Regions from separate parts of the Variovorax sp. 05T418 genome, predicted to be linked through region 1. Evidence: predicted binding sites of a transcription regulator. Region 1 holds the regulator's gene; the other holds the start of a gene.
What was found. Region 1 encodes sigma-54, which starts transcription at its own class of promoters, with help from an activator protein. Its sites were predicted from a motif close to TGGCANGNAANCTGCTTT; they were not measured.
Positions count from the first base shown of each region.

Region 2: the regulator sigma-54 is predicted to act here: its motif matches at 3,684-3,701, upstream of AC1DMS_RS16025 (ammonium transporter).

Region 1 covers NZ_JBFTLJ010000011.1:80,557-87,678, reverse strand. The annotation lists gene AC1DMS_RS21705 (YceI family protein) at 1-418, shown strand, start outside; gene AC1DMS_RS21700 (YceI family protein) at 459-1,094, shown strand; gene AC1DMS_RS21695 (LysE family translocator) at 1,113-1,760, shown strand; gene AC1DMS_RS21690 (phospholipase D family protein) at 1,771-3,375, opposite strand; gene AC1DMS_RS21685 (RNA polymerase factor sigma-54) at 3,386-4,978, opposite strand; gene lptB (LPS export ABC transporter ATP-binding protein) at 4,996-5,790, opposite strand; gene lptA (lipopolysaccharide transport periplasmic protein LptA) at 5,787-6,506, opposite strand; gene AC1DMS_RS21670 (thiol:disulfide interchange protein DsbA/DsbL) at 6,700-7,122, opposite strand, start outside.
Region 2 covers NZ_JBFTLJ010000007.1:108,638-115,759, forward strand. The annotation lists gene AC1DMS_RS16010 (nucleotidyltransferase family protein) at 1-211, shown strand, start outside; gene AC1DMS_RS16015 (M14 family metallopeptidase) at 302-1,237, opposite strand; gene AC1DMS_RS16020 (MBL fold metallo-hydrolase) at 1,360-2,340, opposite strand; gene AC1DMS_RS16025 (ammonium transporter) at 2,413-3,615, opposite strand; gene AC1DMS_RS16030 (LytTR family DNA-binding domain-containing protein) at 3,793-4,698, opposite strand; gene AC1DMS_RS16035 (acyltransferase family protein) at 4,829-6,070, shown strand; gene AC1DMS_RS16040 (PaaI family thioesterase) at 6,006-6,425, opposite strand; gene AC1DMS_RS16045 (DUF4139 domain-containing protein) at 6,647-7,122, shown strand, end outside.

The sequences.
Region 1 (7,122 bases):
GTTCGATGCGCAGGTGGCCTTCGACCCGCGCAAGCCCGAAGGCGGCACGGTCGCATTGCAGATCGACACGGGCAGCGCGTCGCTGGGCGTTCCGATGAGCGATGCCGAACTGCCCAAGCCGCCGTGGTTCGATACGGCGCATTTTCCGCAGGCCAGTTTCCAGTCGAGCGCGATCAAGGCGCTGGGCGACGGCCGCTTCGAGATGGCGGGCAAGCTCACCATCAAGAACATCTCGCGCCCGATCACGGTGCCGGTGAGCATTGCGCCGGCCGGCGCCCACGCGGTGGCCAGCGGAAGCTTTACGATCCAGCGGCTCGACTACAAGGTGGGCGACGGCGAGTGGACCGACACCTCGGTGGTCGGCAACGAGGTGCTGGTTCGCTTCAAGTTCACGCTCGCGGGGTTCGGCCCGCTCTGAATTCCTTTATTTCGTTCTCACGCCACGCACGCCCATTGCCATGAAGAAGCTCCTCCTCGCTGCCGCGCTCTCAGCCGCGGCGGCCCTTGCCACCCCTGCCCTGGCACAGGAATACACCGCGCCGCCCGTCGCCGCCAAGCCCGCGGGCGGCCCGGTGAAGAACGCCAGCTACGTGATCGACCCCACCCACACCTTCGTGATGTACGAGATGGGGCACTACGGCACCACCACCAACCGCGGCCGCTTCAGCACCAAGGACGGCTCGGTGCAGATCGACGGCAGCGGCAGCAGCGGCAAGGTCGACATCACGATGGACATCAGCTCCATCAACACCGGCGTCGACCTGCTCAACCGCCACGTGCAAAGCAAGGACTTCTTCAACGTGGCCGAATTCCCGACCGGGCGCTTCGTGGCGGACCGCATCGAGTTCAACGGCGACAAGGTGGCCGACGTGCCGGGCACGCTCACGCTGATGGGGCAGACCAGGCCCGTCACGCTCAGGGCCGTGCGCTTCAACTGCTACCTGAACCCGCTCATCAACCGCCAGGTCTGCGGCGGCGACTTCGAGACGACGGTGCAGCGCAGCGACTGGGGCATCACCTGGGGCCTGAACTTCGGCTTCGAGAACAAGGTGAAGCTGCTGGTGCAGGTCGAAGCGGTCAATGTGCAGCAATAGAAGAAGAAGGAGGCAACCATGAGCGGCATCACGGTTCCGTTGCTGGGCATCGCGGGCGCGATGATCGTCGGGGCCATGAGCCCCGGACCGAGCTTCGTCATGGTGGCGCGCACCGCCGTGTCGTCGTCGCGCCGCGACGGCCTGGCCGCGGCGCTGGGCATGGGCGCGGGCGGCGTGGTGTTCGCGATTGCGGCGCTGGTCGGGCTGCAGGCGGCGTTCCTCGCGGTGCCGGCGCTCTACCTGGCGGTGAAGCTGCTCGGCGGCGCCTATCTTGTGTACCTGGGCATCCGCATCTGGCGCGGTGCGCGCGAGCCGCTGTCCACCGCGCAGGAGGAACGCGCGGCCGCAGGCACGGGCGGCAATGCACGGCGCGCATTTCTCCTCGGCATGGGCACGCAGGTCAGCAACCCGAAGACGGCGGTGGTCTACGCCAGCATCTTCGCGGCCTTCCTGCCGCGCGAGGTGCCGCTGGCGCTGGCGCTTGCGGTGCCGGCGGTGATCTTCTGCATCGAGACCGGCTGGTATGCGGTCGTCGCGCTGGCGCTGTCGTCGGCGGCGCCGCGCTCGGCCTATCTGCGCTACAAGGCCTGGATCGACCGCGCGGCCGGCGGCGTGATGGTGCTGCTGGGCCTCAAGCTGCTGTCGGGCGTGCGCAGCAGCAGCTGAGCCGCGCGGACTACAGCAGGCTCTCGGGCGTCAGCGGCGCCAGCATCTCGAGCATGGTGCGGCCCCAGAAATCGGAGTCGGGCTCCTCGTTCAGCACGGTGGTCCGGCCGGCCTCCTCCTCGCTGATCCACTCGATGCGCGCATTGCCGCTGTCCTTCGCAAAGCGCAGCCGGTAGGCGCCCTGCTGCTTCAGCACCTCGATGAGCTTGAGCGTCTGCTGCGCCATCTCGGGGCTGCGGATGAACAGGCCGATCTCGGTGTTGTGCGTTTCGGAGCGCGGGTCGAAGTTCATCGAGCCAACGAAAAGAACCTGCCGGTCGATCACCGCCGACTTGGCATGCAGCCGCCCCACCGAAGTGCCGAACAGGCCGAGGCGCACGCTGCGACGCGTGCGCGTGGTGCTCAGTTCGTACAGCTCGGCGCCGAGCTCGAGCATCTCGGGCCGGTAGCGGCGGTAGGCGGTGTGGACCAGCGGCTCGTCGGTGGCGGCGAAGGAATTGGTGACGATGCTGATCTTCACGTTGCGCCGGCGGATCTCGCGCATCACTTCGAGCCCCGCCTTGCCCGGGATCAGGTAGGGCGAGACGATGGTCACCTCGGAGCGCGCGCGGCGCATCTGCTCGACCACGTTGTAGCGCACGCTGTCGACGTCGAGCAGCGGCACGCCGCCGTACGAGGCGGTCTTGCCGATCACGCGCTCGGGCGAATCGGCATACGCCTCGGCCAGCGTCCAGATCAGGTCGAGCTTGCCGGCATCCAGGTCTTCGGCGATCGGGCTGTAGCCGAGCAGGTCGTTGGGCGCGGGCCGGGGCGGCGGCGGCGTGGTGTCCGGGCCGGTGGCGGTGTCGAAGCGCTTCTGCAGCTCGTCACGTGTCAGTGTGCTGGCCACCACCGACTGGACCGGCCGCACATAGACGCTGTTCCAGTACTGGTCGAACAGCGCGCCCAGGCGCGGAATCAGCGCGCCGGCGACGAAGGTATCGAGATCGAGAAAATTCTCGCCCGCCGTGCGCCTGAAATACTGGTTGCCGATGTTGCGCCCGCCCGCCACCGCCATCGCGCCATCGGCGATGAAGAGCTTGTTGTGCATGCGCCGGTTGACGCGGCTGAAGTCGAACAGCGAGGCGGTGAAGCGCCTGAGCAGGCTGCCGCGCCCGGCCGGAAAGGGATTGAACAGGCGCAGCTCGACATTCGGCGTGGCGGCCAGGCCGAGCAGCAGCTCGTCCTCGCCCGAGGTGTAGAGATCGTCCATCAGGAGCCGCACGCGCACGCCGCGCCGGGCCGCATCGCGCAGCGCGCGCAGCAGGTAGCGGCCGGTCTCGTCGTTCTCGATCTGGTAGTACTGCACGTCGAGCGTGCGCTGGGCGCGCCGCGCGAGCTGGATGCGCGTGTCGAAGGCGAAATCGCCGCCCGGCATCAGGCGAAAGCCGCTCAGGTCGGGGTCGGGCTGCGAGGCCAGCGCGATCTTGCCGAGCGCGGTGTCGGCCGAGGCGGCCATGGCCCGGGTGCCCGGGCGCGGCGCCTCGTCGGGCAGGGTGGCGCAGCCGGCGAACAGCAGCACCGCCGCCATGGCGAAGACCCATTGCCCACAGCGCGACAGCAGGCGACGGGCCATCGGCGGCTTTCTACAGCGCCTTGCGGAGGTTGGCGGGCGCGATGCGCAGGGCCTCGCGGTACTTGGCCACGGTGCGGCGCGCGCACTCGATGCCCTGCTCCTTGAGCATCTCGGAGATCTGGCTGTCGGACAGCGGCTTCTTGATGCTCTCGGAGCTCACGAACTGCTTGATCAGCGCGCGCACCGCGGTGCTCGATGCATTGCCGCCGGTCTCGGTGCCCAGCGCCGAGCCGAAGAAGTACTTGAGCTCGACCGTGCCGAAAGGCGTGGACATGTACTTGGCCGTGGTCACGCGCGAGATGGTCGATTCGTGCAGGCCGAGTTCGTCGGCAATCTCGCGCAGCACCAGGGGTCGCATCGCGAGCTCGCCGTGCACGAAGAAGCTCTTCTGCCGCTCGACGATGGCGTTGCTCACGCGCAGGATGGTGTCGAAGCGCTGCTGGATGTTCTTGATGAACCAGCGCGCCTCCTGCAGCCGCTGCGACAGCGCCTGGCTGCCCTCGCCCTTGTGCGACTTGAGCGCGCCGGCATAGATGTCGTGCACGCGCAGCCGCGGCATCACTTCGGGGTTGAGCATGACGCGGAACTTGGCATTGGTGCCGCGGCCGATCTTGGTGACGATCACGTCGGGAATCACGATGTTGCGCTCGACATCGACAAAACGGCGGCCCGGCTTGGGCTCCAGGCGCGAGATGACCTGCAGCGCCGAGCGCACCAGCTCTTCGTTGGTGCGCGTGAGCGTGGCCAGGCGCTTGAAGTCGCGCCGCGCGAGCAGCTCCATCGGCTGCTTGCAGATCGCGATGGCGGTCTTGCGCACCAGCGCCTGTTCCTCGGTCTCGCTTTCGCTGGCGAGCGCGCGCAGCTGGATGCAAAGGCATTCGCCCAGGTCGCGCGCGCCGACGCCGGCCGGCTCCAGGCTCTGCAGCAGGCCGAGCGCCACCTGGAAGTGGTGCACCAGCTCGTCGAACTGGTCGTTGTCGTCGCCCGCGAGGCCCGAGGCCAGCGCCGGCAGGGAGTCTTCGAGATAGCCGTCGTCGTTGAGCGATTCGATCAGGAAGCGCAGCGCGGCGCTGTCGTTCTCGTTGAGCCGCAGGCTCAGCGCCTGCCGGTGCAGGAAGGACTGCAGCGACTCCTGGCTGCGCGCGAGCTCGGTGGCGTCGGCGCGCTCGTCGTCGCCCAGGTTGTTCTGGCGCGCGGGGGCATCGCTGCCCCATTCGCTGTCGTCGGGCGCCATGTCGACGGTGCCGTCGCCTTCCCAGTCGGGCTCGCGCTCGGTGGCGTCGGCGGCGGGAACCTCGGACTCGGCCGTGGAGGCGGTTTCGCTGGACGTGGCGGTCGCGCTGCTGGCCGGGGCCGAGCTGAATTCGCCCTCGGCGGCTTCACCGGCCTCGTCGCGCGGCACCGGCGTGTCGATGGCGTCGAGCCCGAATTCCTCGCGCGCGGCTTCTTCCGCGGTGCGTTCGAGGAACGGGTTCTCGTCCAGCATCTGCTCCACTTCCTGGCTCAGTTCGAGCGTGGACAGCTGCAGCAGCCGGATCGACTGCTGCAGCTGGGGCGTGAGCGCCAGGTGCTGCGAAACGCGAAGGGACAGCCCTTGCTTCATGGAGACCGACTCCTCCCTTACATCCGGAAGTGCTCGCCGAGGTACACCCTGCGTACTTCGGCGTTGTCGACGATCTCCGAGGGTGTGCCTTGTGCCAGCACATGCCCGTCGCTGATGATGAACGCGTGATCGCAGATGCCCAGCGTTTCACGCACGTTGTGGTCGGTGATGAGCACGCCGATGCCGCGCTCCTTCAGGAAGCTGATGATCCGTTGGATTTCGATCACCGCGATCGGGTCGATGCCGGCAAAGGGCTCGTCCAGCAGGATGAAGCGCGGCTGCGTGGCCAGCGCGCGGGCGATCTCGACCCGGCGCCGCTCGCCGCCCGAGAGCGCGAGCGCGGGCGAATCGCGAAGATGGTCCACCCGCAGGTCGGCCAAAAGGCCCGAGAGGCGCTCCTCGATGCGCTGCTTGGTTAGCGGCGCGGGCTTGCCGCTGGCGTCGGGCTCGCGCTGGAGCTCGAGCACGGCGCGCACGTTTTCCTCGACCGTGAGCTTGCGGAAGATCGAGGCTTCCTGCGGCAGGTAGCTCAGGCCCATGCGCGCGCGCCGGTGGATCGGCATGTGGGCGATGGGCTCGCCGTCGATGGTGATCTCGCCCGCATCGGCCCGCACCAGCCCCACGATCATGTAGAACGAGGTGGTCTTGCCGGCGCCGTTGGGGCCGAGCAGCCCGACGACCTCGCCCTTTTGCACGTCGAGCGAGACATCCCGCACGACCTTGCGGCTGCCGTAGCTCTTCTGCAGGCCGCGCACCACCAGGCGGCTGCCCGGCGTGCCGTCGGCGTTCTGGGTTCCAGCGGCTTCGATCACTTGCGCCTTTCCCCGTCGCCGCCCAGCGTGGTGCTCGAGCGCAGGCCGGCACCGGGTGCCGGCTGGGGCGCGGCCGCCGCTGGCGCGGCCCGTCCGCCGGCGGGCGCCGAGGCTCCGGGCGCCGGCGCGGTGGCGCTCTTGGGCGTGAGGATGGTCCGCACGCGTCCGCCTGGGGGTGCGTTCACGCCCGTGTTGGGCGGCACGGTGGAACCGTTGACCGTGTAGGTGTCGTTGCTCTGGTCGTAGACGATGAGCGCGCCGGTGCTCTCGTCGTTGGGCGTGGCGCCGATCAGCCGGCGCATGACGGCATTGCGGATGAACTTGACGTTGTCGGCGCGGCTGTCGTATTCGATGACCTCGGATTCGCCCTCGATCCACTCGTCGGGCGCATTGCGCTTCTGCTTGTAGTAGGCCCTTTTGCCGGGCGCCGCCGTGACCACGCCGTACTGGTAGCCCTCGGCGTCCTGGCGCACGTCGATGCGCGCGCCGCGGATGATGATCGTGCCCTTGGTGACCAGCACGTTGCCCGTGAACACGCTCGTCTGCTTGAGATCGTCGTAGCGCATTGCATCGGATTCGATGTTCATCGGCTTGCTGCGGTCGGCGGTCTCGGCCAGCGCGCCCGAGGCCAGGCCGGCCAGCAGCAGCGCGCCGGCGGCCAGGCGGCGGATTCGGCGAACGAAGGGGGTGGTGTGGGGATAGGAGGGCAATGTCATAGAGGCACGAAACTTGCTCTGAACCATTGTATGCGGCGGATCAGCACCAGCCACCAACGCCGATGAAAAAGGCCCGCCGAAGCGGGCCGGTGTCCCCATCGGGAGACACCGCGGAACCGGCTTCGCCGGGCCGCAGGTGCCGCCCCTGCAAGGGGTGGGCGCAGCGGACACGAAGTGCCGCGCAGCGTGGGGGCTAGCCCTTTTTCGCTTCGCCGATCAGGTAGTTGGTGACCTGCAGCGCCTTGGTCATGTTGCCGGCCAGCTCGCCGTCCACGTACCAGCGCCCGTTCACGGCCAGCGCCGGCACGCCGGCCACCTTGTAGGCGTCGGTCAGCTGCGCGGCGCGCTTGGCCTTGCTGGCCACGCCGAAGGAGGTGAAGACTTCCTTGAACTTGGCGCCGTCCAGCCCGTTGGCCCCGGCCCAGGCAATGATGTTGGCATCGCCGTTCACGTTCTGGCGCTGCTTGTGGATGGCGTCGAAGACCTTCGGCTGGAATTCATCGACCTTGCCCATGGCTTCGAGCGCGTAGTACAGGCGCTGCTTGGCCTCGACGTCGTTGCCCACGAAGGGCACGGGCACGCGGCGGAACGCCACTTCCTTGGGCACCGTCTTTAG
Region 2 (7,122 bases), on a different contig from region 1:
AGTGTTCGGCTCGGCTTCGCGTGGAGAAGACGGACCCGACAGCGATCTCGATCTGCTGGTCGAACCTACGGAACAGACCACTCTCATGGACATCGGCGCCATCAGGCACGAGTTGAAGGCCCTTCTTGGCATGGAAGTCGACGTGCTCACGCCCAACGGCTTGCCGCCGAAGTTCCGTGATCAGGTGCTGCGCGAGGCGGTGCCGGTATGAGCCGAGGTGATCCGCAGCGTCTTGTGGATCTGCCATCACTTCGCGAACAGATTTCGAAATTGATGGAGCCTTGAGGGCTTCATCGCCGACTCAGATCGGCTTCGTCAAATAAACCGCCTCGCGCCCCACGATCACCCGCTGCGCGGGCATGAAGATCGTGCACTCGTCGCAGGGCGCGCGGATCTCGTCCGGGCCGTTGGTGGCGATCAGCTCGCCCTTGGCAAAGGTCTCGAAGCCGATCAGCGGGCGCACGAACGCGAAGTCTTCCGACCTGATGACGTGCGTCTGCAGCAGCTCGAAGCGGCGCTGCGGGCCGGGCGCCGGCGCGGCGGGGTCCTTGTCGATGAGGCCGAAGTGCGCCAAAAAGTCGAGCGAGATGGCGGTGGCCAGCTCGGAGGCCGAGCGCAGGAAGTGCTGGCCGCATTCGGCGACCAGTGCCACGCCCTTGCCATCGGGCAGGCCATGGCGGCCATGCTGGATCAGCGGCGTGCCGGAGCCCAGGCCGTCGGGCATCACCAGGTGCACCGACGGACGGCCGATGGCCAGCGCCGCCTCGGCGTTGCGCTCGAAGGCGGGATACACCCAGAACGGAATCACCGGCTGGCTGGTGGAGTGGATGTCCAGGATGTGGTCGGCCGCGCTCACCACCGGCCGCAGCGCGCGGGCGCGGCGCAGCTCGGGGCTGTCCTCGGTGCCGTCGAGCCATTCGGGCGACCAGATGCGGTTGAGGTTGTGCACCAGCTGGCGGCTGTCGAAAGGCAGCGCCTGGTCGAAGGACTCGTAGGCTTCCACATTGGCAAAGCTCACAGTGAGCGTGCCGATCTTGGGGCGCACCTGGGTGTCGAGCAGGTGCGTGGCGGCGGTCATGCCGCAGATTTCATTGCCGTGCGTGAGCGCGTTGATCAGCACGTGGGGCCCCGGCTTGCCGGACTCGAAGCGGTGCACATAGTCGATGCCGACGTTGCCCTTGCGGTAGGCGGAGAGATCGCGCGGGAGGACTTCGAGGGCGGGGGGAGCTTGGGTCATGTTGGCGTGGAGTGTGGAGCGGAGCGGTCGGGCGAGTTTGCTACAGCGCGCACATTCGTGCTGCTGGCGCGGCAACACCTGCCCGCGCCGTTCAAGCTTCAGCCGGCCGGCCGGCCGGCTGTCTATCGCACCTGCTGGTAATCCACGGGCACCCAGACGTAGCCCTTGCCTTCGGCCCGCACATGGCCCAGCCCCGGGAACGGCAGGTGCGCGCTGCCGACCAGGTAGCGCCCCTTGGCCGCATCGGCATAGGCCTTCTTGCGTTCCGCCGCCGCCGGCTTCGAATCGACGTCGAACGAGATGGTGATCTGCGGCTGCGCAAACTGCACGGCGGCCACGTGCATCAGGTCGCCCCACAGCACCAGCTTCTGGCCCTTGGACTCGACCAGGTAGATGTTGTGGCCCGGCGTATGGCCATGGGCGGGCACGGCCTTGATGCCGGGCACCAGGTCGGTGTTGCCCTTCATGCCCTTGAACTTGCCGGCCTCCACATACGGGTTCAGCGAGGCCATCGCACCCTGGAAGAAGCCCTTCATCTCGGCGGAAGCCTTCTCCAGGTTGGCCTTGTCGAGCCAGAAGTCGGCGTCTTCCTGCCCGGCGTGGATGGTGGCGTTGGGGAACACCAGCTTGCCGTCCTGCACGAGGCCGCCGACATGGTCGCCGTGCATATGGGTGATGAGCACGTCGTCGACTTGCTCGGGCTGATAGCCCGCGGCCTTGAGATTGGCCTGCAGGCTGCCGAGCGTGGGGCCGAACAGGCCGCCGGCACCCGTGTCGACCAGCACCAGCTTGCTGCCGGTGTTGATGAGATAGGCGTTCACCGAGGTGGGCACGGTGTCCTTCTCGAAGCCGCGATCGAGCAGCTTGCCGACCTGTGCCTGCGTGGTGTTGGTGAGCAGCTTCTTGGGCTCCAGGTCGATGGTGCCGTCGAACAACGCCGTCACCTCGAAGTCGCCGAGCATCGTGCGGTAGAAGCCCGGCGCCTGGGCCTTGACCTGCGGAGCGCCGGCCTGCGCCGTGGAAGAAAACGAAAGCATCAGCAGGCTGCCGGCCAGTGCGGCGACGCCGCGGCGCAGCCAGCGAGCGGGTGTTGTTGTTGTCATGGGTTCTACTCCTCGGCGGTTGTAAGGGGCGCCGAGAATAGCCCAAGCAGGCCGGCCCTGCAGGAACCCGGCCTACCAGTTCACCTCGCGCTCCGGCGTCGCCGAGATGTGGTGGATCGACAGGTCGGCGCCGTCGTATTCCTCTTCCTGCGTGAGCCGCAGCCCCAGCGTGGCCTTGAGCGCGCCATACACCGCCGCGCCCGCGAGCGCAGCCCATGCCACGCCCATCAAGGTGCCGATGAGTTGCGCCCAGACGCTCACGCCGCCGATGCCGCCCAGCGCCTGCGTGCCGAAGATGCCCGCCGCGATGCCGCCCCAGGTGCCGCACAGGCCGTGCAGCGGCCAGACGCCGAGCACGTCGTCGATCTTCCATTTGTTCTGCGTGAGCGTGAACATCACCACGAAGATGGCCCCGGCCACGCCGCCCACCACCAGCGCGCCCAGCGGATGCATCAGGTCGGACCCCGCGCACACGGCCACGAGGCCGGCGAGCGGGCCGTTGTAGACAAAGCCGGGGTCGTTCTTGCCCAGCGCCAGCGCGACCAGCGTGCCGCCGACCATCGCCATGAGCGAATTGACGGCCACCAGGCCGGAGATCTTGTCGATGCTCTGCGCGCTCATCACGTTGAAGCCGAACCAGCCGACGCACAGCACCCAGGCACCCAGCGCCAGAAAAGGAATGTTCGACGGCGGATGCGCGCTCAGCGAGCCGTCGCCGCGGTAGCGGTTGCGGCGCGCGCCCAGCAGCAGCACGGCCGGCAAGGCGAGCCAGCCGCCCACCGCGTGCACCACCACCGAGCCGGCAAAGTCATGGAACTCGCTGCCCGTGGCCGAAGCGATCCAGGCCTGGATGCCGAAGGCCTTGTTCCAGGCAATGCCCTCGTACAGCGGATAGACGAAGCCGACGATGACCGCGGTAGCGATCAGTTGCGGCCAGAACTTGGCACGTTCGGCAATCCCGCCCGAGATGATCGCCGGAATGGCCGCCGCGAAGGTGAGCAGGAAGAAGAACTTCACGAGTTCGTAGCCGCTTTTGGCTGCGAGCTCGGTGGCGCCCACGAAGAAGTGGGTGCCGTAGGCCACGCCATAGCCCACCAGAAAGTACACGATGGTCGAGACCGAGAAGTCGACCAGGATCTTGACCAGCGCATTGACCTGGTTCTTCTTGCGCACGGTGCCCAGTTCCAGGAAGGCGAAACCGGCATGCATGGCCAGCACCATGATCGCGCCGAGAAGAATGAACAGCGCGTCTGCGCCCTGTTTGAGTGCGTCCATTGGAGCTTCTTGCAGTTTTTGGTTTGAATTGGTGCATGCACCCGAATTGCTCGGGGCAGCGCCGCAAGAAAGCAAAAATGGTGCCTGAAGGCTCGTTCGTGGTGCGTCATTGCCGGAAATGGGCGTTAGCAGTGCGGCGGCCGCACCGGAACAGGACGAATCGACGCACCGCCCCAGTCAGCTCGCCCCGGCGCGCAAGGCGTCGCGATAGCGCCGGCTGCAGGGCACCGTGCTGCCGTCGTGCATGTGCAGCCGGGCATCGCCGCCGTCGAGCGGCTCGATTTCCTTGATGCGGCCGAGGTTGACGGCGTGGCTTCGGTGCACGCGCACGAAATGGGCGGGGTCGAGCTGCGCCAGAAAATCGGTGAGCGTGGCGCGCAGCAAGTAGTCGTGGCCGTTGACGTGCAGGCCGACGTAGTTGCCTTCGGCCTGGAGCCAGTCGATGTCGCTCGCGGCAATGAGGAACTCGCGCCGCAGCTTGCGCACCAGGAAGCGCTCGGGGCGCGCGGGCGGCGCGGCAGCCCGATGGGCTTTGGCGGGCTCGGCCGGCGCTGCCGCCGCCGCCTCGGGCGGGTCGAGCACGCGCGCCTCGCCCTGCAGCCGCAGCATGAACACGCCGTACACCCAGATGCCGAACACCATCGAAAGGTAGGCGCGCACGTCCTTCAGGTATTCGTAGCCCCAGCGCCCGGTCCAGCCCGCGAAGTCGTAGCGCTCGCCAACCGCCGCGTAGACCATGGCGCGCAGCGCGAACATCGCCGCCACGTGCACCACGCTGAAGACCACGCTGGCGGCCAGGTGCCAGCCCAGGTAGCGCAGCAGGTGGGTGCGCGCGAGCGGCGACAGCCGGTGCTGGATGGCCACCACCGCCGGCACCAGCGCCAGCAGCACGAGGTGGCTCGACACCTCCCAGGTGACGATTTCCCAGGCGGCGCGCGGCACGGCGCGGTCGCGCGCGTCGACCAGCGCGACGGTGGTGTTGAACACCGCCTGCAGCGCCATGAAGACGATCCAGAAGCCCACTTCCACGCGGCGGCGGATGGGTTCGTAGCGCTCGTACAGGTTCTTTCGGGAATCTGCCATGCCCGGGATTCTCGCGATCCCCGCACCCGGCGGGCGAATTTCGTCCCTGGAGGGCACCGCTCGTCACAAAAGGCCGGCGATCCGTCCCGCGGGCAGGCCACGCGCGGCGGGTGGACACAACCATCGGCCGATGAGCACCACCCCAGCCCCCCTGCCCGACCGGCGGCACGACATCGACGCGCTGCGCGCGCTGGCCTTCCTGCTGGTCATCCTGTACCACGTGGCGATGTACTACGTGGCCGACTGGCCCTGGCACCTCAAGAGCCCGCATGCAGCCGAATGGCTGCAGTGGCCGATGCGCATGCTCAACCTCTGGCGCATGGACCTGGTGTTCCTGGTCTCGGGCGTGTCGCTGGGCTTCCTGAGCCGCAGCCACGGCACCTGGAGCCTGCTGCGCAGCCGCGGCGTGCGGCTGATGCTGCCGCTGGCCTTCGGCATGGCGGTGGTCGTGCCCTACCAGGCCTATGCGCAAGGCGTGGCCAGCGGCCTGGTGGCGCCGGGCTTCGGCGCCTTCCTGCTGCGCTATCTTTCGATGGGCGATCCGTGGCCGAAGGCGGCCTTCGACGGCGCGGAGTTCGGCATCACCTGGAACCACCTCTGGTACCTGCCCTACCTGTTCAGCTACACGGCGCTCATCGCGCTGACGCTGCCGCTGTGGCGGTCACCCGCCGGCCAGTGGATGCGCCGCCGATTCAACGGGCTGCGCGGCTGGAAGCTGCTGCTCCTGCCGGCGCTTCCGCTGCTGGTCTGGACGATGCTGCTGGCGCGGCACTTTCCGCCCACGCACAACCTGGTCCGCGACTTTCACCTGCACAGCATCTACTTCACCGTGTTCCTCTACGGCTACTGGATGGGCGTGGACACGGGCGTGTGGCGCGAACTGGAGCGCCTGCGTCGGGTGTCGCTGGCGCTGGCGGCGGCGGCGATCACCACCTTCATCGTGCTGCGGCTCGGCGCCAAGGGCCCGCCCTCCGGCGTACCGATGGACGCCCTGCGCATGCTCTACCTGTGGCTGGCGGTCGCCACCATCCTGGGCCACGGCCACCGCCACCTGAACCGTCCGTGGCCCTGGCTGCGCTGGGCCAACGAGTCGGTGTACCCGTGGTACGTGCTGCACCAGACGCTGATCATCGCGGGCGTTGCGCTGCTGGCTCCGCTCGCGCTGGGGCCGGTGCTGGAGCCCACGCTGCTGGTCGCGCTGACCATCGTGGGCTGCTGGCTGCTCAACGACGGGCTGATCCGCCGCTTCAACGGGCTGCGGCCGCTGTTCGGGCTCAAGCGCCGGCGCGCCAGCGCCAAGACCGCAGTCACTTTGCGGGCGGAGGCGCTTCCACCGGAACCAGGATGGCAGTCCCCGTCGCCACGAGCTTGAGGCTGTCGCCATCGCCCTGGCCATAGAGCTCGGCGGTGGTGAACACCTGCTTGCGCCCCGCCTTCACTACCTTGCCGCGCGCGATGAAGGCACGGCCCAGCGCGGGCGACAAACAGTTCACCGAGAAATGCGAGGCCAGCACGCGGCCCGCCACCGTGGCGGCCGCGAAGCCGCAGGCGGTGTCGAGCATGGCGCCGATCAACCCGGCATGCAGGAAGCCGGCGTACTGGCCCATGTCTTCCTCGCGCCATTGCATGCGCAATTCGGCCTCGCCGTCGGCGGCGCGCGTGACCTCGAAGCCGGCCCAGCGGTTGAAGGCAGCGGTCTTGTTGATGGCCTGGATGGTGTCGAGCATGGAAGGTCTCCTTGGAGCGGAAATGCACGGGCGATGCGCACGAGCCACTCTACGAAGCGCAGCCGCCATGCCTCGTCGCGCGCGCGACCGGCCGCGGCGCCGCGGTTGCGTTGGCGACAGCAACGCCCGCGTCGAAAAAATTCCGCGAAGGCTTAACCCCGTTGGACGAGCCCGGCCGTATGAGTGGAGACAAGCCATCCATCCACTTCCGAAGGTTCTCCATGCAAGCACCCTCCTCCGCCTTCTTTCTTCTCCGTGCCACCTTCGCCGCCACCGCCTGGCTGGCGGCAAGCGCCGGCGCCCATGCGCAAGCCGCAGCCGACAACTCGCGCATCACCCAGGTCAAGGTCTACCCCGGCAGCGCCACGGTGGAGCGCGTCGCGCGGGTGGCGGCCGGCAGCCGGTCGGTCACCTTCGCCTGCCTGCCCGCGAGTCTCGACGTGCAGAGCCTCCAGGTGTCGGCCGGCGCATCGGTGCGCGTGGGCGAGACCTCGGTGCTCAGCGAGGCGCGCGAACTGTCGCCCCGCTGCGCCACCAGCGCGCTCGACGGCCGCATCCGCGAACTCGAAGACCAGAAGGCCGCCCTGCAGGCCGAGACCGATGCGCTCGGCATGGTGACGGGCTACCTCAAAGGCCTCTCGGGCGGCAGCGGCGAATCGGCCCAGGGCGCCCGCGCGCCGATGGATGCACGCAACCT